2 linked regions of the Massilia sp. METH4 genome follow. The protein of the gene in region 2 interacts with the protein of the main gene of each other region in a pairwise test. Links are inferred from orthologs where the notes say so. Each region holds a gene or a part of one and is shown on either strand. Other genes may lie near its edges.

Region 1 (11,013 bases), 2.9 Mb from region 2 along the record:
TGTTGATCTCTGGCAGTCTGCAAGCGAGGTGGAAACAAAAAAGCCCACGAATCTAAGTTCGTGGGCTTTCTTGATGAATCTTGGTAGGCCGTGCGGGATTCGAACCTGCGACCAACGGATTAAAAGTCCGCTGCTCTACCAGCTGAGCTAACGACCCAAGGTAAAACCAGCAATCTCAATTTTGCGAGTGGTAGGCCGTGCGGGGCTCGAACCTGCGACCAACGGATTAAAAGTCCGCTGCTCTACCAACTGAGCTAACGACCCTCTGCAAAACTGTTACTGCGTTGCTACAACTACTAGTATACCAACTGCTTCTTTCGAGTGGTAGGCCGTGCGGGGCTCGAACCTGCGACCAACGGATTAAAAGTCCGCTGCTCTACCAACTGAGCTAACGACCCGCTGCGAAAGAAGCGGGATTATAGGACAGCCCAACCGTGCCTGTCAAATGCTTGGGAGCATCGAATTGTGCAAACTTCGACCGGGCCATCCGCCACCCGCGTTACTTGCCCCCCAGGCGCTCCTTGGCGGTGCGTGCGGCGGCCGTGTTCGGGTAGTTCTTGATCAGGTCGTTCAACGTCTTCTTTGCGTTGTTGACGGCTTTCAGCTCGGCCTGGCAGCTGGCGATGTTCAGCATGGCATCGGCGGCCTTCGGGCTGTCCGGGTAGTTCTTCACCACGGCCTGCTGCGCCACGATGGCGGCCTTGCAGTCGCGTTGCAGGTAGTGGGCGTTGCCGAGCATGTACTGCGCATTGGCCGCATAGGGCGAGCCTGGATAGCGGCGCACGAAGTTCTGAAGCGCCGTGGCTGCACCTTCGTAGTTCTGCTCCTTGAACAGCTGCATGGCGGCGTCGTAGGCGTTCTGCTCGGACTGCTCCACCGAAGCCGTCTGGCCGTCGATTTCCACCTGGCGCGGCTCGAGGGCGCGCAGGCGCTTGTCGAGGTCGGCGTACAGGTCCTTCTGGCGCTTACCTGTCACTTCAATCTCGTTCTGCAGTACTTCGACCTGGCCGCGCAGGCGCGCGATTTCCTGCATCGTCTGGTCGTGCTGGGCGATCAGGTCCAGCGTGGAGGTCTTCTCGGCCTTCGTGTCGAGACGGGAGTTGAGCTCCTTCGTCAGCGCTTCCACCTTGGCGCGCAGGTCGAGGATCGCGCGGCGTGCCTCGTCGTCGTCGAATACGCCGGCGCTGGCATGCAGGGACAGCGTGGCAATGGCCAGCGCAACAGCCGTCTTGGTGAATTTGATCATGTTGTAAACGCTCTCAATGAAAAAACGGGGCAGCGCGCAGTATAACGCTGCGCGCTGCCCCGTCAGTACGAATGTCAGGCCGGAGGCCGTCGATTACTTGTAGACGATGTCGGCACGACGGTTCTGTGCCCATGCCTCTTCGTTGCTGCCCTGTGCCTTCGGCTTTTCCTTGCCCAGCGAAACGGCTTCGATCTGGCCTTCGTTCACGCCCAGTGCCACCATCGCGCGCTTCACGGCTTCGGCGCGCTTCTGGCCCAGGGCGAGGTTGTATTCCGCGCCGCCGCGTTCGTCGGTGTTACCCTGGATCAGGATGTTGCGGCTGGTGTTCTTGGTCAGGTAGTCGGAGTGGTTGGTCACGACCGGCTTGCCGTCTTCGCGCACGACATAGCTGTCGAAGTCGAAGTACACGCTGCGCTGTGCCAGCACGCCTTGCGGATCGTCCAGCGGGTCGATCGACTTGGTTTCCACCGGGGCCACGGAACGGGTGGTGTCAGCTTGCGCAGGCGCTTCGGCCGGCTTGCTTTCCACTACGGGTGCCGGCTCGGAAACCTTGACGGGGCTCGAGCAAGCTGCCAGCAGGGCGGCGCTGCTGATGATGAAGGCGATGCTTTTTACGTTACGCATGTTGATTCTCCTGGTCGTTGTGAAAGGTCTTTACTGCCTGTTTTTACTTCATGAAAGGACCCCAGGTGGGCTCCTTGATTGCTCCGGCCTGAATGGTCAGGCGTTGCTTGACCCGGCCGTCCACCGACACCACCGCCAGGGCCTTGCGCCCGCCCGATTCGGTCGAGTACAGGATGTACTTGCCGTTCGGAGCGAAGCTGGGGGCCTGGTCGTTGGTGTTGTCCGACAAACGTTGCTCCTGGCCGCTTGCCAGATCCAATACATAGAGCTGGAAGTTGCCGTTGCGCCGGGAAATATAGGCCAGCGATTTTCCATCGGAGGAAATACGCGGGCTGATGTTGTAGCTGCCGTTGAACGTCACGCGCTGGGCATCGCCGCCGTTCACGCTCATGCGGTAGATCTGCGGGCCGCCGCTGCGGTCGCTGGTGAAGTAGATCGACTGGCCGTCCGCCGAGAACTGCGGCTCGGTATCGATGCCGCTGCTGTTGGTCAGCCGGCGCAGGCCGCCGCCGGTACTGTTGGCGAGGTAGACCTGCGTGTTGCCCGTCTTCGACAGCGCCAGCGCGATGCGGCTGCCGTCCGGCGACCAGGATGGCGCCGAGTTGCTGCCGCGTTCATTGGCGATCACGGTGCGCTGGCGCGTGATCAGGTTCTGCACGTAGATCACCGGCTTCTTCTGCTCGAACGACACGTAGGCCACCTTGGTGCCGTCCGGCGACCACGACGGTGAAATGATCGGCTCGTTCGACGACAGCGCCAGCTGCACGTTCTCGCCGTCGGCGTCGGCCACCTCAAGGCGGTAGGAGCGGCCCTGCTGCGTCACGTAGGCGATGCGGGTGGCGAAGATGCCGCGCACGCCGGTCAGTTTTTCGTACACGTCGTCGGCGATCTTGTGCGCCGACAGGCGCGTGAATTGCGCCGGCGCCTGCTGGTCCAGCTGCGAGATCTTCGTGTTCTGGATCGTGGACATCAGCTTGTAGCGCACGTCGTACGTGCCGTTCGGCTGCTTCTGCACGGTGCCAACGACCAGGGCATCCGCGCCGCGTGCCTTGTAGGATGCCGCGTCGACATTGTTCACGTCGCTGATCGTGCCGGCGTCGATCACCTTGAAGGCGCCACTGCGCTCCAGGTCGGTCTTGATGACCTTCGAGATCTGCGTCGGCGATTGGCCTTCGTCCACGAAGGCGGCGACCGCCACGGGGATCTGGTTGCTGCCGACACCCGAGATTTCCACGCGCAATTGCGCCTGGGCGGTCAGGCTGGCCAGCATGCCAGCGGTAAGGAACACGGAAGTAAGTTTTTTCATAGTTCGCGTCAAGGCAAGTCTTTCAAATTGAATGCCGCGGTGATTTCCCGTTCCACCGTGCCGTCTTTCTTTTTGGGCAGAGGCGACGATTTACTAATCGCGTTCTCCACGGCGGCATCGTAGGCGGGAATTCCGCTGCTCTTGATCTTTCGGACCGAAACGATTTCCCCAGTCGGCAATTGCGTAATCCTGAACTCGGCACTCGGGTTGCCGGGAACGTCCTGGCTGCCCGCGTAGCTGATATTGCTCTTGATCCTGGCCGCGATCGCGGCCTTGTAGCCGCTGTCCATCCGTGGCGCGGTCGATTTCTCGGCCGTGCCGCTGCTGGTGCCGCCCGCCGCGCCTGTGAGCCGGCGAATTTCCTCTTCGCGGATCTTGGCGATGCGTTCGGCATCCCTCTTTTCCGCAGCTTTCTTGGCCGCCAGCTCTTTCTTCTTCTTGTCCTCTTCGGCCTTCTTGTCGGCTTTTTCCTTCTGTTCGGCCAGGCGCTGCTCTTCCTCGCGCTTTTTCTTCTCGTCTTCCTTCTTCTTCTGGTCGGCGAGCTTGCGCTCATCCTCGAGCTTCTGCTTGCGTTTTTCTTCCTTCTCGGCCGCGATGCGCTTTTCCTCTTCGCGCTTCTTCTCGCGTTCCTTGCGCAGCGCGATCTCCGGATCGGGCTTGGGCGGCGTCACCTCCCGCGGCGGCGGCGGGGCCGGCGCCGGGGCAGGCGGGGGCGGCGCCGGTTCGGGTTCGGGCTGCGGCTCGGGTTCCGGCGTGGGCGGCGGCGGCGGGGCGGCCTGCTGCGTCGTCAGGTCCCATACCTCCGCTTCCACGGCCACGGGTTCGGAGCTTTGCCAATTGATGCCGCCCCACAGGAACAGGAACAGCAGCGCGTGCGTGGCCAGGGCGAGCCCGAAGGCACGCCAGCCACTGTCATGCCGGGGTACCCGATACGGGCCGCCCGTGTTCGCTTCAATTGTCGCCATGCCTTACTTCGTTGCCAGACCAACGCGGGTGATGCCCATCTTCTTCGCTTCGGAAATCAGCTGGATCACATCGTCGTACTTGCTTTCCTTGTCGCCCGCGATCAGCACCGGATAGTCGGGGTTGTCCTCGTGCAGCGCTTCCAGCTTGCGCACCAGGGCATCGCGGTTCGGCGCCGTTTCGGGCGCATCGGCATTCTTGCCCGCGATGCCGATCGACAGCGCACCGTTGGGCTTGATGGTGACCTGGATATAGGCGTCCGGCGGGCGCACCGCCTTTTCCGCGTGCGGCAGGTCGATCGAGCTCGGGTTGTTCGAGCTCGGCATCACCATGAAGATGATCAGCAGGCAGAGCATCACGTCGATGTAGGGCACGACGTTGATCTCGGATTTCAGCTTGCGGCCGCGGCCGCCGCGCATGCTGCTGTTGAAGGACGATGCCATGTTGGCTCCTTTCCCGGTTAACGCGACTGGCGCTGCAGGATGTTGGAGAACTCCTCGACGAAGCTTTCGAAGCGGATCGCCAGGCGGTCGATGTCATGCGAGAAGCGGTTGTAGGCAACCACGGCCGGGATCGCCGCGAACAGGCCGATCGCGGTGGCGATCAGTGCCTCGGCGATGCCGGGCGCCACGGCCGACAGGGTGGCCTGCTGCACATTGGCCAGGCCGCGGAACGCATTCATGATGCCCCACACGGTGCCCAGCAGGCCGATGTACGGCGACACGGAACCGACCGAAGCCAGGAAGGCCAGGTGCGACTCGAGCACGTCCATCTCGCGCTGGAACGCCGCCCGCATCGCGCGGCGGGCACCATCCAGGATCGCACCCACGTCCAGCGCCTCGCGGGCCGCGGTGGCGGCCTGCTTGCCCTTGATGAACTCACCCATGCCCGCCTCGAAGATGCGCGACAGCGCGCCGTTGTTGGCGCGGTTGCTGCCGGCGGCCTGGTACAGCTGGTGCAGGTTGCCGCCGGCCCAGAACGTTTTTTCGAAGTCGATCGTCAGGCGGCGCGCGGCGCGCACGTCGAACCATTTCTTGAAGATGTAGGTCCAGCTGACGATGGACAGGCCGAGCAGCAGCGCCATGATCAGCTGCACGATCAGGTGCGCATTGGAGATGAGGGCGATGAAGGAAAGATCTTGGGAACCGTTCATTTATAAATTAGTTAGAATGGTAACGACTAGCAAAGGCTCAAGCTGCTTCTCGGCGCTGTGAGGCGATGTGCAATTGCACGGTAATTTGCACGGTAATGCGCACTGTAACGGACTCCTGCCCGGGCGCCGTTCACGCCACATAGGCGCGCATGCGTTCGGCCGCGGCATCGGGCACCGCGCGCGGCCTCAACGCCGAGTCGACGCAGCCCACCTTCACGTGGGCCGTGTTGAGCAGGGTCGTGCCGCGCCACGCCTGCTGCCGGAACACGACGGAGGCGCGGCCAAGCTTCTCGATAACTAGTGTTAATGATAGAGCATCGTCCAGTTTGGCCGGCGCATGATAGTCCGCGCTGACATTCTTCACCACGAACATGGCATCGTGCTCTTCCAGCAGCACCTGCTGGCCGATACCGATCGCGCGCAGCCATTCGGTACGGGCGCGTTCAAAGAACTTCAGGTAATTGGCGTAATAGACGATGCCGCCCGCGTCCGTGTCCTCGTAATAGACACGGACTTCCCAGGTGAACTCTGAAGACATGGTGAGATTGCTACAAGTGTTATTGGGCAACATTCTACGCCATTTGGCATGAAACGTTGCTAAAAGTTTGCTGACGGTATGTCAAGCTGATCAGTTAAACAAATTCGCCGCGCCCGACCAATACTTGTAACATTCGCTTACGAATCTTTCGCGTCGGTAATTTCTTACGACGCACGCTTGATCGCCAGCGGCCCGGCGGCCTGGCAGGTCGGCATCATCTCGATCATGTTGATGTTCACATGCGGCGGCAGGGTGGCGATCCAGTACGCGGTGGCAGCGATATCGTCCGCCGTCAGCGGCGTGGTGCCTTCATAAACCTTGGCGGCCGCCGCATCGTCGCCCTTCAGGCGCACGTTCGAGAACTCCGTGCCGCCGCACAGGCCCGGCGCGATATTGGTCGCGCGCACGCCCGTGCCGACGAGGTCCGCGCGCAGGTTCAGCGTGAACTGGTCGACGAAGGCCTTGGTGGCGCCATACACATTCCCGCCCGGGTAGGGGAAGCGGCCGGCCACGGAGCCGATGTTGATGATCAGGCCGCTATTGCGTTCCACCATGCCCGGCAGCACGGCGCGGGTCATCGTCACCAGGCCCGTGCAATTGGTCGCGATCATCGTTTCCCAGTCTTCCAGCTGCGCCTCGTGCGCCGGCTTGATGCCGAGGGCGAGGCCGGCGTTGTTGACCAGCACGTCGATCTCGCGCCAGCCCGCGGGCAGCGCCTGGAGCGCGGCGTGGATGCCGGCCTTGTCGGTCACATCCAGCGGCACGGTGCGCACGTTGGGGCCGAGTTCGCCGGCCAGCGCTTCCAGCCGGTCGGCGCGGCGGCCGGCGATCAGCACGCGGTGGCCATTCGTGGCGAAGATGCGCGCCATCGCGGCGCCGAAGCCGGCGGTTGCGCCGGTGATGAAGACGATCATGGACGTTTTTCCCAAAGTGCGGTTGCGCGGAAATTTAACCCAGAAGCAAATTCTGGGGCCAGACCCTTTTGGGTCTGATCCCGGCTTCTGCCGTTGGGGTTAAACAAGGTAGAGGCATCGAAGCCGGCAAACCCAAAGATTGTAGCCGAAACGACAGTGTTGTGGTCGCGCTACCAACGCCGTCGTCTTGAGAACGGCAAGCTGTTTCCTTGCCCAGACTCTGCACATCACATACAATCTCGGCTCCATTTATGTCTCACGTAACTGGCGAAAAGCGGCAATGCCGTCGGCATGATCGTCGGCAAATACGCGAAAGGTGGGTATCCACCGGGGAACGTGGGATGTCTCAACGCCGTTCGCCTGGGCAGCCTCGATGGAATCGCGCGGATGCACGCGCGACCGGGCTGCCTTTGGCCACCCGGCCCGCGTCATTCGATCCTATCTGCCAGTCCTAATCGGAGTTATTTCATGTTCGCAAAAGATCACACCCTCGCCTCCATCGACCCGGAACTGTTCGGCGCCATCCAGAGCGAGAACAAGCGCCAGCACGACCACATCGAGCTGATCGCGTCGGAGAACTACACCTCGCCGGCCGTGATGGAAGCGCAGGGCTCGCAACTGACGAATAAATACGCGGAAGGCTATCCGGGCAAGCGCTACTACGGCGGTTGCGAATACGTGGACGTGGTGGAACAGCTGGCGATCGACCGCGTCAAGCAGCTGTTCGGCGCGGAAGCCGCCAACGTGCAGCCGAACTCCGGTTCGCAGGCGAACCAGGGCGTGTTCTTCGCCGTGCTCAAGCCGGGCGACACGATCATGGGCATGTCGCTGGCCGAAGGCGGCCACCTGACGCACGGCATGGGCCTGAACATGTCCGGCAAGTGGTTCAACGTGGTGTCCTACGGCCTGACCGCCGAGGAAGACATCGACTACGCCGCCATGGAAAAGCTGGCCAACGAGCACAAGCCGAAGCTGATCATCGCCGGCGCCTCGGCCTTCTCGAAGAAGATCGACTTCGAACGCTTCGCCGCCGTGGCCAAGGCCGTCGGCGCCTACTTCATGGTCGACATGGCCCACTACGCCGGCCTGATCGCCGCCGGCCTGTACCCGAACCCGGTGCCGCACGCCGACTTCGTCACGTCCACCACGCACAAGTCGCTGCGCGGCCCGCGCGGCGGCATCATCCTGATGAAGGCCGAGCACGAGAAGATCATCAACTCGGCGATCTTCCCCGGCATCCAGGGCGGCCCGCTGATGCACGTAATCGCAGGCAAGGCGGTGGCGTTCAAGGAAGCGCTGTCCGATGAGTTCAAGGCCTACCAGCAGCAGGTGGTCAAGAACGCCGACGTGCTGGCCAAGACGCTGATCAAGCGCGGCCTGCGCATCGTCTCCGGCGGCACCGAGTCGCACGTGTTCCTGGTGGACCTGCGCGCCAAGAACCTGACCGGCAAGGAAGCCGAGGCGATCCTGGGTTCGGCCCACATCACCTGCAACAAGAACGGCATTCCGAACGACCCGCAAAAGCCGTTCGTCACCTCCGGCATCCGCCTGGGCAGCCCGGCGATGACCACCCGCGGCTTCAAGGAAGCCGAGGCCGAAGAGGTCGGCAACCTGATCGCCGACGTGCTGGACAACCCGCATGACGCCGCCACGATCGAACGCGTGAAGGCCGCCGTGAAGGTCCTGGCCGACAAGTTCCCGGTTTACGCGTAATCGGCACATTGCTACTATCGGGGCGCCGGGCTGCAAAGCCCGGCGCTTTTTTCATCCTCATTCCATCACCACATGAAATGTCCGTTCTGCCAGCATGATGAAATCCACGTCCTCGATACGCGCGTATCGGAGGAGGGGGATGCGATCAAGCGCCGGCGGCGCTGCGGCAGGTGCGACAAGCGTTTCACCACGTACGAGCGGATTGAACTTTCGATGCCGTTCGTGGTCAAAAAGAACGGCAGCCGGATGGAGTACTCCGAAGCAAAATTGCGCGGCAGCCTGATGCTCGCGCTGCGCAAGCGGCCGGTGGCCGCCGCCGCGGTCGACGACGCGGTAAAGGCGATCGAGGAAAAACTGCTCACCAGCGGCAAGCGCGAAGTCGATTCGAATTACATCGGCGAGCTGGTGATGGCCGAGCTGAAGCGGCTCGACAAGGTTGCGTATATCCGCTTCGCCTCCGTCTACAAGAATTTCGAGGACCTGGCCGAATTCCAGGATGCGATCGAGGAAGCCGGCCAGGAGCGTAAGCGGCAGGACTAGAAGTAACGCCGCACAGCCGGCGCGGCAGGAGTAGTGCCGCACAGCCGGCGCGGCAACGCCGCCGGGGGCGTCGCAGCCCGTCACTATCATCTTTCACCTCGGACGTGGTCGCTTTTGACTGCGTTTCCTGCGCTGGCGCAAGTCTCCACGGAAATTGTTGAGCTAAGCCGCTCGAGCTTGAGCAGCCACAACCGCCCCGCGCCGCTGCCGGCTAACTTGTACGGCAATGTCGATGGGGGGAGGTTGCCGATGCGCCATGTTGCCGGGTTCGCCTTGATGGAAGTGCTGGTCGCCGTCTTCGTGCTGGCCTTGGGCCTGGTGGGCGGCATGGCGATGCAATTGCATGCGATGCGCGCGCGGCACGAATCGGCGCTGCTTTCCGCGGCATTGCAGATCGCCGTGGCAATGGCCGACCGCATGCGCGCCAATGCCGGGCAGGTGCCGGTCTTTTACCTCGACGTCGACTACGACGCGCAGGCTGCAACAGGTCCGGCCGCGCTGGACAACCCCTGTACGGCCGATTCCTGCAACCCGGCCCAAGTGGCGCAAGCCGATATCCACGAACTGCAAAGGCAGGTCCGCACGCAGTTGCCTGCCGGGCGGGCACGGGTATGCCGCGATGCGCAGCTATACGAAGCAGGCCGCATGCGCTGGGAATGCAGCGGCGCGCCGGGCGACCCCGTCGTCGTCAAGATCGGTTGGCGCGGCAAGCGGGCGGACGGCACGCCGGAGCGCCGCGAAACACCGGGCGTGGCTGTCACGGTGGCCGGGGTGGGGCAATGAGGGCGCCAGGCCGCCAGGGCGGCATCGGCCTTGCCGAGATGCTGGTCGCATTGGGGCTTGGGCTCGTCGTCGCGCTGGCGGCGGCGGCGATGCTGCTGGTCGCCAACGGCGACTTCGCGCAGCATGCGGCCAGCGCCCGGATCGACGATGGCGGGCGCTATGCGCTGGAGCTGGTCGGGCAGGCGCTGCGCCAGGCCGCCTGGACTGACCTCGATGCGGGCACACCGCCGCCCGACGGCGATGCCGCCATCGCCGGGCTCGACAACCGCACATTGCCGCGCATGGCGGCCGGCATGGAGGAGGCGTCGCCGGCCCGTACCCTGCATGGCAGCGACGTGCTTGCCATTCGCTTCGCCGGGTCGGGCACCGACGGCGGCGATGGCTCGATCGTCGACTGTGCCGGCTTCACGGTCGGCGCTGGAGAAGCCGGCTGGAGCATCTTCTACGTCGGCACCGCCGGCGACGGCGAGACGGAATTGCGCTGCAAGTACCGAGGAAACTCGGGCGCCTGGAATGCCGATGCCATCGTGCGCGGCGTCGATTCCTTCCAGGTGCTGTACGGCCTGGATACCGATGCCGATGGCATTCCGAACCGCTACCTGAACGCCACTGCCGTGCACGCGCTCGATGCGGCGCTGCCGCTGTCCGGTGCGACGCACCAGGAGCGGGCACTGGACCTGCGCCGCAAGACGCACTGGAAAAGGATCGTCGCCGTGCGGGCCGCCTTGTTGCTGCACGGCGAGGCGCGCTCGCGCGCCGGTTCGCTGCCGGTGCGCTGGCAACTGTTCGGCGGCCGCGTGGACCCGGACGATCCCGGCACGCTGGTCGACGAAGCCGCGATGCCCGAGCCCCTGCGGCTGCGCGCGCGACGCCTGTTCGACACGGTGGTGCTGCTGCGGAACCGGGACGGTTGACGATGTGCCGGCGGCAGGACGGCATCGCGCTGGTCGTGACGCTCGTGATGCTGGTGGCCGTGCTGATGCTGGCCGCCAGCGCGGCGGGATTGGCCCTGATGGGAGAGAAGGCGGCACGCGCCGGGCGGGACCGGCAGGTGGCGCTGCAAGCTGCGGAGGATGCGCTGATGGATGCGGAACGCGATATCGAGGAAGCGGGGGCCGACCGGGCCGCCTTGCTGGCCGGGCCGGCGGCGTTCGGCCCCGGCTGCGGCACCGGCGCGGCCCTTGGCCTGTGCGGCCCGGCCGGCGATGGGGCGCCGCCGGCGTGGCAAGCGGT
Region 2 (11,214 bases):
ATTGCGCTTCGGATCGAGCTTCGACACCAGCGCGGCGAACTGCTTGGCATCGGTGATCAGCGTATTGTTCAGCTGCAGCAGCACATCGTCCGGCCGGATGCCGGCGCTGCCGGCCACGCCTTCGGCCGCATCCACCTTGACGCCGCCCGGCACGCCCAGCTCCTTCTTCTCGGCCGCCGAGAGGTCGGACACCTTCAGCCCCAGCGCGTTGCTGGCGCCCTCGGTGTTGGGCTTGTTGCGATCGCCGCGTGCGCCGCGCGCGGGCTGGTCGGATTCCAGTTCGGCCACGGTGACCGGCAGGTCGACAGCCTTGCCCTGGCGCCAGACGGTGATGGTGGCGCGGGTGTTCGGCTTGGTATTGCCGACCAGGCGCGGCAGGTCGTTCGAGCCCGTGATGTCGGTGCCGTTGAACTTGATGACGATGTCGCCGGCGCGCAGGCCGGCCTTGGCGGCCGGGCCGCCTTCTTCCACCATCGATACTTCGGCGCCGCGGGCGTCCTTCAGGCCCAGCGACTCGGCCACGTCGCGGGTAACCGGGCCGATCTGCACGCCGATGCGGCCGCGGGTCACCTTGCCGGTGGCTTTCAGCTGGTCGGCCACGCGCATCGCCTCGTCGATCGGCACGGCGAACGAAATGCCGTTATACGCGCCGCTCAAGGTGGCGATCTGCGAGTTGATGCCGATGACCTCGCCGCGCATATTGATCAGCGGGCCGCCCGAGTTGCCGGGGTTGACCGCCACGTCGCTCTGGATCAACGGCAGGTATTCGCCCGTGTCGCGCGACTTGGCCGAGATGATGCCGGCGGTGACCGAGTTTTCCAGGTTGAACGGCGAGCCGATCGCGACGACCCATTCGCCGACGCGGATCTTGTTGGAGTCGCCCATCTTCAACACGGGCAGGTTGGCCCCTTCGACCTTCAGCACGGCCACGTCGGTGCGGGTGTCCGAACCCAGTACCTTGGCCTTGAATTCGCGCTTGTCGGTCAGCGTGACGTACACCTCGTCGGCGCCGGCCACCACGTGCGCATTGGTCAGCACGTAGCCGTCGGCGGAAATGATGAAGCCGGAACCGACGCCGCGCTGCACCTCGCGCTCCTGCGGCGCCTGCTGTTGCCGGCGCGGCTGCTGGCGCGGGGTCGGCATCTGCCCGCCGAAGAAGCGGCGGAAGAATTCCTGCATCTCTTCCTCGTCCGGCGAGCCGGATTCACGCATCCTCAGGCGCTCGGTGGTGCGGATGTTCACGACGGCGGGACCGACCTTGTCCACCATGTCGGCGAAATCCGGCAGGCCGGCGACGGCCGCGGTGGCCGGCGCGGCGTGCACGGGAGCGAGGCCCAGCGTGGCAGGCGCGAACAGGATACCCGCGCTGACCAGCAGCGCCGACAGGGTTTTATTACCAGCAGAGATATTGGTTGTCATAGGAATGTCTGTTATCGGTATGGGTCAGGGCGCAACAAGCCGGTGGCTTCGCCGTATGGTAAGCGAAAAGCTGAAGTTGCAGCACGCACAAGATGTTGCAAACAATAACAAATTTCAAGGGGAGATTTGTAGCGCTCGCGCCGTGGAGTGTAACGGCGCGGTACCGGATGTTACGAGACGTGACGCCAGTGCCCGTGGCGGGCATCCGGTGGCTGGGGGGAAGCGTCAGGAAACGGTGGCGGTGGCGGAACCCTGCTGTGCCGCGTCGGCACCCGGGCTGCCGGGGAGTTCCTCGGCAGCGAGGCGTTCGGCAAGGCGCGCGGCAAAACCGGCGGACAGCTCCACTTCCGGCTGGTGGACCCGCAATGCGTCGCCCACGATGTGATAGATGCGCCAGGCCGCCAACCCTTCGGGTTCGGACAGCGCAGCCAGCGTGAGTTCGACTTCGGACTCCGGCAATTCGTTGTCCACCATCGCCGAGATGTTTTCCTGCAGGCGGGTCGGGGTTTCCATGACATGTCCCAGTTGACGGAGAATTGAACAACGACAAAATTGAACCACGACAAGGACCGATCGCCAATCGTTACACGGCCTGAACCGGCAGTTTCGAAGCCCTACCAGCGTTTGTCAACCGGCATATCCAATAACGGACGCAGTTTGTCGGCGATCACCTCGCGCGCCCGGAAAATACGGCTGCGCACCGTTCCGATCGGGCACGACATGATTTCCGATATCTCTTCATAACTCATGCCCTCGATCTCGCGCAGCAGGATCGCCGTGCGCAGGTCGAGGGGTAGCGCATCCATCGCGGCATTGACCGTTTCCGCTATCTGCTTGGTCGCCAGCATGGACTCGGGCGTGTTGATGTCGCGCAGACCTTCCCCCTCGCCCGTCGCCTCGCCGTTGTCGGCATCGGCTTCGGTGCCGGTGCTCGCGCGGCGGCCGGCGGTGGCCAGGTAATTCTTGGCGGTGTTGATGCCGATCCGGTACAGCCACGTGTAGAAGGCGGAATCGCCGCGGAAGTGGCGCAGGGCACGGAAAGCCTTGATGAAGCTTTCCTGCACGACGTCTTCCGCCTCGGCAGGGTCATGCACGATGCGCGATACCAGCCGCATCAGCCTGCGCTGATACTTCGACACGAGCAAGTCGAATGCCTGCCGCTCACCTGCCTGGACTCGCTCGACCAGCAGCTGATCGCTCTCACGGTCTGTCGTCACACCTTGTGCCCTCGGTGACTTGCAGCGCCGACGCTCATATCGCTATAGAGAGCTGGCGCTGTAATTGGTTCAGGGGTTAGCGGAATTTTTTTTCACATCGCCCGCGCCGGCGGCGATCGCCCGCGCCGCCAGCGCGAGGCGCCGCCGTACGTCGGGCGCGGTACTGTCGGGCAGCACGGCCAGCCAATGCATCCGGCCGGCATCGTCTTTCAGGCGCAGCATCAACAGGCCGGGCCACAGCGTGGACCCCGGCAGGAGCCGCGCGCCCTGCCCCGCTTCGACGCACGGTGCACGCCTCTGGTGGTATACCGTCAGGCGGATGAGCCCGACAGCCGAAATATCAAGGCGCGCGAACTTGACAGGGCCACGCAGGGGAAGCGCTCCGGCCAGGCCGGCGAGGAACAGCAGCGCGCCAGCAACACCAGGCCCGTGCCACGCCGCGCAGGCGAACACGACGAGGCACAGGGCCGCCTGCGCGATGCGCAGCGCGGGCGACGGACGAATGACGGCGGAAATGGCGATCGACATGGATGGACCCGCGACGAAGTACGGCCGGTGCACACGACGCCGGACCGGCCTGATGCGCCCCGCGCACGGCCGTACCGCACACGTTGCGCGCAACGGGACGACGGAAACAACGACGTGCTGCCGCGCCATTACTGCGCTCATCGCGGCGCCCGTAACCGCGCTTATTGCTGCGTTATTGCTGCGTTATTGCTGCGTTAGTGCTGCGTTATTGCTGCGTTATTGCTGCGTTAGTGCTGCTTGATTGCTGTGTTGTTGCTGTGTTATTGCGGCGGCGATTGGCGAAGTTACTGGCGCAGTTCCTGGTACGCTTATTGGTGCGCCTGGGGGTTTGCCCATTGGTGCGCCCGTGGGTGTGCCCATTGGTGCGTCCATTGGTGCCCGTGGGGACGCCCGTTTGCGTGCCTTTTGCTGCGCTGATAGCTGCAATCGCGACCGCATCGACTTGCTTAGGGAATGCATCGGGAAGCGCCGGCCTCTTGCCGGGCTGTCGGGTGCCAGCGAATGCCGGCACCGCTGGCCGCGCCGGCTGACTGAAGACTGCTCAGTCAACCGCCGGGCCACGGGCGCTCACTCCGGTATGACCGGAGTGAGCCGGGAAAGTTCACATTTTTCCGAACACGAGGCTGCCGTTCGTTCCGCCGAAGCCGAACGAGTTCTTCACGGCATACTGGATGGCCATCGGGCGGGCGACGTTGGCGCAGAAGTCCAGGTCGCACGCCGGGTCCTGGTTGAACAGGTTGATCGTGGGCGGTGCCACCTGGTGGTGAATCGCCAGCACGGTGAACACGGCTTCGAGGCCGCCGGCGCCGCCCAGCAAGTGGCCCGTCATCGACTTCGTCGAGCTCACCACCAGGCTCTTGGCATGGTCGCCGAACGCATACTTGATGCCCGTGACTTCGGCCACGTCGCCCAGCGGCGTGGACGTGCCGTGCGCATTCAGGTACTGCACCTGGTCGGGGTTGATGCCGGCATTCTTCATGGCCGCCATCGCCGACTTGGCGCCGCCGCTGCCGTCTTCCAGCGGCGAGGTCATGTGATACGCGTCCGCGCTCATGCCGAAGCCCAGCAATTCAGCGTAGATCTTGGCGCCGCGTGCCTTGGCATGTTCGTATTCTTCCAGCACCATCACGCCGGCGCCTTCGCCCAGCACGAAGCCGTCGCGATCCTTGTCCCACGGGCGCGAAGCCGTCGCCGGATCGTCGTTGCGCGCAGACAGTGCACGGGCCGAGGCAAAGCCGCCCAGGCCCAGCGGCGAAACGGTGGATTCGGCACCGCCGGCCACCATGATGTCGGCGTCGCCGTATTCGATCAGGCGGGCCGCCGCGCCGATGCTGTGCAGGCCGGTGGTGCAGGCAGTGACGATCGCCAGGTTGGGACCGCGCATGCCGTATTTGATCGAGAGATTGCCCGAGATCATATTAATGATCGAGGCCGGTACGAAGAACGGCGAGATACGGCGCGGACCGCGCTTGTCGTAGTCTTCCTTCTGTTCTTCGATCATCGGCAGGCCGCCGATACCGGAGCCGATGATCACGCCGATGCGATCGGCGTTCTCTTCGGTGACGACCAGACCGGAATCCTGGATCGCCTGGATGCCGGCAGCCATGCCGTAATGGATGAACGTATCCATATGGCGGGCTTCCTTGACGTCGAGGTAATCCCCGACGCTGAAGTTCTTGACCTCGCCGGCAAAGCGGGTCGAGAACGCGCTGGCATCAAACTTGGTGATGTTGGCGATACCGGACTTCCCCTCGACGATAGCGTTCCACGCTTCGGCAATCGTATTGCCGATCGGGGACACGCAACCGAGGCCGGTAACCACCACACGACGGTTTTTGGAACTCAAGCGATTCTCCTGGAGTCGATCTGTACTGCTGATGCTGCGATCAGGCCTTGACGTGGGCCGTCGCGTAATCGATAGCCTGCTGCACGGTGGTGATCTTTTCTGCTTGTTCGTCAGGGATTTCCATTTCGAACTCGTCTTCCAGTGCCATTACCAGTTCAACGGTGTCGAGGGAGTCGGCGCCCAGGTCATCGACGAAGGACGATTCGTTCTTGATGTCGGCTTCGGCGACGCCCAGTTGTTCGGCGACGATCTTCTTAACGCGTTGTTCGATATCGGACATGTTATGGCTCCATTGTGTGTATGTTACGGAAAGCGCGCATTTTATCAGGTTTGCGCGCTGAAAAACTAATTTCGGCTTCTGTGCTCAGCTTTACCGAAATCACTGCTAAAAAACGTGATTGCATACCTAAAACTACGCAAACGCGTTAATTCCTCATTTACCCCATGTACATGCCGCCGTTCACGTGCAGCGTGGTGCCGGTAATGTACGCGCCGCCCGGCGAAGCCAGGAAAACGACCGCCGCAGCGATGTCTTCCGGCTTGCCCAGGCGGCCCAGCGGGATCTGCGTGAGCAGTGCCGCGTGCTGTTCCTCGCCGAGGACACGGGTCATGTCCGTGTCGATGAAACCCGGCGCGATGCAGTTGACGGTGATGTTGCGGCTGCCGATCTCGCGGGCCAGCGCGCGGGACATGCCTTCGACGCCGGCCTTGGCGGCCGCGTAATTCATCTGGCCCGGGTTGCCGGACGACGCCACCACCGAAGTGATATTAATGATACGCCCAGTCTTTGCCTTCATCATGCCGCGCAGGACCGCGCGGGAGAGCCGGCCCACGGCAGTCAGGTTGGTGGCGATGACCTTGTCCCACTCCTCGTCCTTCATGCGCATCGCCAGCTGGTCGGCCGTGATGCCGGCATTGTTGACGAGGATGCCGATGGCGCCGAACTCCTTGGCGACTTCATCGATTACGGCGCCGCAACGCTCGGCGTCGGTGACGTCCAGGACGATCCCCTTGCTTTTCACACCTTCTGCCTCGGTACCGATTTCGGCCAGGTAAGCCGAGATCGCCTCGGCGCCCGCCTGGGTGGTGGCCGTGCCGATCACTTTCGCGCCCTGGCGCGCCAGCTCCTGTGCGATGGCCTTGCCGATGCCGCGCGATGCGCCCGTGACGAGCGCGACCTGGTTGGACAGATTCATGGCGATTCCTTTCTTGTTATTTCAGCGTGGCCAGCACGCGTTCCAGCGAAGCCTGGTCGGTGATCGCGTCGCCCACCAGGTTCGGGTCGATGCGCTTGGTCAAGCCCATCAACACCTTGCCCGGGCCGCACTCGACCACCTGGGTGATGCCGCTCGCCGCGACCTTCTGCATCGTTTCGACCCAGCGCACCGGGCTCGCAGCCTGGCGCACCAGCGCATCCTTGATACTGGCAGGATCATGCAATACAGCAACATCGACGTTATTGATCAAATCGATCTGTGGCGCGCTGAAATGGAGCGATTCCATGTACTCGCGCAGACGGTCCGACGCGGGTTTCAGCAGCGACGAATGGAATGGTGCCGAGACCGGCAGCCGCATGGCGCGCTTGGCGCCCTTCGCCTTGGCGATCTCGCATGCCTTGTCGACGCCGGCCGCGTGGCCGGCAATCACGACTTGTGCCGGGGCGTTGTAGTTGACGGCTTCAACGACCTGGCTCGGGTCGGCGGCCACGGCTTCGGCGCAGGCGGCGCGCACGTCATCGTCCGACAGGCCCAGCACCACGGCCATCGTGCCCTGCCCCACCGGCACGGCTTCCTGCATGGCCTGGGCGCGGAAACGCACCAGCGGCACAGCATCCTTGAACGGGATCACGCCTGCGGCGACGAGCGCCGAGTATTCACCCAGGCTGTGGCCGGCGACCACCGAAGGCACCGGGCCGCCGGCGGCAAGCCAGGCGCGGTAGACGGCGACCGCGGCCGTCAGCATGACCGGTTGCGTGTTGGTGGTGAGGTCGAGATCTTCCTTCGGGCCTTCCGCGATCAGCTTGCCGAGATCGAACTGCAGCGCGTCCGACGCTTCGGCGATCGTCTGCTCGACGACCGGGTTGCCGTTGAAGCCGGCCATCATGGCCACGGCCTGGGAACCCTGGCCGGGGAATACAAATGCGAATTGGGTCATGTGTGGTCTCGTTGTGAAAAGCGGATGGGCCCATCCGGCACATCCGCGCGCACTCATCCTTCTAGAGCACTAATTCTAAAACGGCGCGCATTGTACACCGCCGTTTGCATTCCACCTAAAGCTTACATCCGGGCGAAGTCCTGGCGAGCAGGTAAAGCTCTTGCAAGTCACATCCTCGCCAAGTCCTGGCGAGCAGGTAAAGCTAGTTCAGTCACATCCTCGCCAAGTCCTGGCGAGCAGGTAAAGCTAGTTCAGTCACATCCTCGCCAGGACGGCCCCCCACGTGAATCCACCGCCGACGCCTTCCATCATGACGACATCGCCCTTCTTCACGCGGCCATCGCGCACGGCGGTATCGAGCGCCAGCGGAATCGACGCGGCGGAGGTGTTGCCGTGCTGGTCGACGGTGACGACCATCTTTTCCGGAGTGAGGCCCAGCTTCTTCGCGGTGCCGTTCATGATGCGGATATTGGCCTGGTGCGGGATCAGCCAGTCGATCTGGCTGCTCGACATGCCGGCCGCGTCCAGCGCTTCGTGGGCGACCTTTTCCAGCACGGTGACGGCCAGCTTGAACACGGCCTGGCCATCCATGTACAGGAAGGCGCTGCCGGCGACCGCACCGCCGGCCACATTGCCGGGCACCGAGAGGATGTCGGAATGGCGGCCATCCGCATGCAGCTTGCAGGCCAGCACGCCCGGCTCTTCCGATGCGCTCATCACCACGGCGCCGGCGCCGTCGCCGAACAGCACGCAGGTGGTGCGGTCCTCGAAATTGAGGATGCGCGAAAACACTTCGGCGCCGATCACCAGCACGTTCTTGTGCATGCCGGACTTGATGAAGCTGTCCGCCGAGGCCATCGCGTACACGAAACCGCTGCACACGGCCTGAACGTCCACCGCCGCGCTCGTGTTAGTCATGCCCAGCTTGCGCTGCACGATGCAGGCGGTGCTGGGGAAGCTGCCGAAGAAGTCGGGCGTGGAGCTGGCGACGATGATCAGGTCGATATCGTCCGGCTGCAGTTGGGCCATGTCCAGCGCGCGCTGGGCCGCGAGCACGGCGAGGTCGGAGGAATTCTGCTCAGGCGCCGCGTAGTGGCGCGCCGAGATACCGCTGCGGCTGGAGATCCACTCGTCGGAAGTTTCGATCCCCTTCGCTGCCAGCTGTGCGGCCAGCTCCTGGTTCGTCACGCGTTGTTCCGGCAGATAGCTGCCGGTGCCGATGATTTTGCTGTACAGGGTCATGCCGTCTCATCCAATGGTTGTGTTTTCGCGCGGCATCAGTTCGGCGATCAGGTCCGCCAGCTGCTGTTGCACGTCGTTCTTCGCAGCATCATACGCCCGGCGGATCGCCCATTCATAGGCCTCCACCTCGGCGCTGCCATGGCTCTTGAACACGAGGCCGCGCAAGCCCAGCAGGCTGGCGCCGTTGTAGCGTGCCGGATTGAGCCGCCGGCGGATCCGTTTCAGGGCGCTGTTGGCGATCACGGCCCCGAGCATCGTTATGGGCGAACGCTTGAATTCGGCGGTGAGCACCATCTTGAAGAAGCCCGCCACCCCCTCAACGGCCTTCAGGGCCACATTGCCGACAAAGCCGTCGCACACGACGACATCGGTGGTGCCCTTGAAGATATCGTTGCCTTCCACGTTACCGTAAAAATTGAGCTTGCCGCGCTCGTGGTCGGCCTGCAGCAGGGCGGAAGTGGCCTTGACCACCTCGTTGCCCTTGATGTCCTCGGTGCCCACGTTCAACAGGCCGATGGTGGGGCGCGCGATGCCTTCCATGGCGTGCACGAGCACGGAACCCATGATGGCGAACTGGTGCAGGTGGTGCGGTTCGCAATCCACATTGGCACCCAGGTCCATCACGTAGGTGGGACCATCCTTCTGGTTCGGCATGATCGCGCAGATGGCGGGGCGGTCGACGCCGGGCATCGTCTTCAGCACGTAGCGCGAGACCGCCATCAGGGCGCCGGTATTGCCGGCCGAGACACAGGCCTGGGCCTTGCCATCCTTGACCTGCTCGATGGCGACGCGCATCGACGAATCCTTCTTGCGGCGCAGCGCCACTTCGAGGGGATCGTCCATCGTCACCTGCTCGGAAGCGTGCAGGATGGCCAGTCGAGGATGGTCGGCGGCGCGATGCTTCTTCAGCTCGGCGCGGAGCACGTCTTCGAGGCCAACCAGGATCAGTTCGGCATCGGATTCGCGGTTCAGGAAGGATAGTGCGGCAGGAATCGTGACCGACGGGCCGTGGTCACCGCCCATGCAGTCGATAGAGATTTTTATTGTCATTGCGGGCAAGATGCAATCCCGGCGGGAGGGCCGGAGCCTGCGGTTTCAAGACACATCAATTCCCGGCAGGCCGGGGAGCAGCAAGCAAGGCCGTGGAACACGCAGCATGCTGGAAGGTACTCGGGAACGGCGAAAAGAAAAAGCGGCGCCACGACAATACTCTCGCGTGCACCGCTTTTGGTCTTTGGCCGAAACCAAAACGCCGATTACTCGTCGTTTTTGGTCTTCAGCACCTTGCGACCACGATAGAAGCCGTTCGGGCTGATGTGGTGACGCAGGTGGGTTTCGCCGGTGGTCGGCTCGACTGCCAGGTTCGGCGCGGTCAGGAAATCGTGCGAACGGTGCATGCCGCGCTTCGACGGGGACTTCTTGTTCTGTTGAACAGCCATGATGACTCCTAATACTTAAGTTCTAAAATTTTAACACAATCGACCGGCAAATACATGCAAATCGAGTATCCCAGCGGCTTTGCGGCTCGACCGGAGCCGTCCCGCGCTGCCATGCTGCGCTACTACCCAATGCCAATACTCGCAGCCCGATTGGCATATCTTTTACTACTAACTTGATCTTTATTTTTTCAGCGCCTTGAGCGCTTCAAACGGTGATTTCTTTTCGCCCCGCACCGAATCGAGCAGCGCCGTATCGGGGCAGACATCGTGCTTCGGTGCTTGCGGCAAGGCCAGCAGGGCCTCGTCTTCAATCAGGTCCATCAGGTTCATCGAGCGCGTGCCCACGATCACATCGATCGTTTCGTCGTCGATCACCTCTTCGATTTCATCGGCCTTGGCATCGTCCTCGCCGAGCATCAACAAGGTCGAGGAATCGATCTCGTAGGCAAACGGCGCCAGGCAACGCTGGCAGGTCAGTTGCACGGTGCCGGTGACCGTCAGGCGCAGTTGCGGAAAGCCCTGCTTGCTCGTGCCGCCCTCGGCCGTCCAGGAGATCACCCCCTCTTGCGACGCGCAATCGCGCGCGAGGCGCTCCATCTCGGCCACTGGCGTGACGCCTTCCCGGGTGCTGCCCGTTCGACAGAATTCAAACGCGTCGATCAGCTGGGTGGCATTCATCGCTAAAACTTCCCTCGAAAACCTGAGATAATAGCAGGGTTTTCCGCGCCGGGTCAAAGACTTGCACGCAGTTTCGATACAAATGCGGCGCGAATCCCACGGCGCACAGAGCATATAATAATTCGTGGCGCATCGCCACTAGAAAATCTTTCCATGAATCACAACTTCCCTCCCCTCATCCTGGCTTCCAGCTCCGCCTATCGGCGCGAGCTGCTGCAACGCCTGCGCCTGCCTTTCACGGTCGACGTGCCGGACATCGACGAAATGCCGTTGCCGGGTGAAACGCCGGCACGCACGGCGCTGCGCCTGGCCGTCGACAAGGCCCGCGCCGTGGCGGCGCGCCACCCGGGCAGCCTCGTCATTGGTTCCGACCAGGTCGCCACGCTGGGCGAAGACCAGATCGGCAAGCCGGGCAACCATGCGGCCGCCCTCGCCCAGTTGCAGGCCATGCGCGGCCGCGAGGTGATCTTCCATACGGCGCTGTGCCTGTGGGATGGGCGCGATGGCAGCCACCGGCTGGAAGACATCGCCACGGTCGTCAAATTCCGCGACCTGCCCGACGCCGAACTCGATGCCTACCTGCGCATCGAGCAACCCTACGATTGCGCCGGCAGCGCCAAGAACGAAGGCCTGGGCATCGCCATCCTGGAGCGCGTCGACTCCTCCGACCCCACCGCGCTCACCGGCCTGC

The links.
Region 1: the proteins of acpP (region 2) and ybgC interact in binary tests that used the Escherichia coli proteins (3 or more experiments, as listed by UniProt). The link is inferred for Massilia sp. METH4 from one-to-one orthologs.

Annotation. Positions count from the first base shown.
Region 1 is NZ_CP146614.1:3,687,603-3,698,615, forward strand. The notes cover bases 4,127-6,875. They hold ybgC (tol-pal system-associated acyl-CoA thioesterase), read right to left. Parts: upstream 5,831-6,875; coding sequence 5,423-5,830; downstream 4,127-5,422. Other genes in these bases: tolA (cell envelope integrity protein TolA), read right to left, coding at 4,127-4,141; V6Z91_RS16175 (ExbD/TolR family protein), read right to left, coding at 4,145-4,582; tolQ (protein TolQ), read right to left, coding at 4,600-5,292; V6Z91_RS16190 (SDR family NAD(P)-dependent oxidoreductase), read right to left, coding at 5,995-6,744. In the rest of the region: tol-pal system protein YbgF, read right to left, coding at 500-1,246; peptidoglycan-associated lipoprotein Pal, read right to left, coding at 1,340-1,870; Tol-Pal system beta propeller repeat protein TolB, read right to left, coding at 1,914-3,176; more of tolA, read right to left, coding at 3,185-4,126; glyA (serine hydroxymethyltransferase), read left to right, coding at 7,213-8,457; transcriptional regulator NrdR, read left to right, coding at 8,530-8,997; type IV pilus modification protein PilV, read left to right, coding at 9,247-9,780; V6Z91_RS16210 (PilW family protein), read left to right, coding at 9,777-10,694; V6Z91_RS16215 (PilX N-terminal domain-containing pilus assembly protein), read left to right, coding at 10,697-11,013.
Region 2 is NZ_CP146614.1:6,617,344-6,628,557, forward strand. The notes cover bases 3,671-6,620. They hold acpP (acyl carrier protein), read right to left. Parts: upstream 5,291-6,620; coding sequence 5,051-5,290; downstream 3,671-5,050. Other genes in these bases: fabF (beta-ketoacyl-ACP synthase II), read right to left, coding at 3,766-5,010; fabG (3-oxoacyl-ACP reductase FabG), read right to left, coding at 5,448-6,206; fabD (ACP S-malonyltransferase), read right to left, coding at 6,223-6,620. In the rest of the region: V6Z91_RS28710 (DegQ family serine endoprotease), read right to left, coding at 1-1,419; V6Z91_RS28715 (sigma-E factor negative regulatory protein), read right to left, coding at 1,645-1,932; RNA polymerase sigma factor RpoE, read right to left, coding at 2,034-2,636; V6Z91_RS28725 (hypothetical protein), read right to left, coding at 2,706-3,164; more of fabD, read right to left, coding at 6,621-7,164; V6Z91_RS28750 (beta-ketoacyl-ACP synthase III), read right to left, coding at 7,420-8,406; phosphate acyltransferase PlsX, read right to left, coding at 8,413-9,456; rpmF (50S ribosomal protein L32), read right to left, coding at 9,663-9,845; V6Z91_RS28765 (DUF177 domain-containing protein), read right to left, coding at 10,026-10,523; V6Z91_RS28770 (Maf family nucleotide pyrophosphatase), read left to right, coding at 10,677-11,214. UniProt on the Escherichia coli protein: Carrier of the growing fatty acid chain in fatty acid biosynthesis.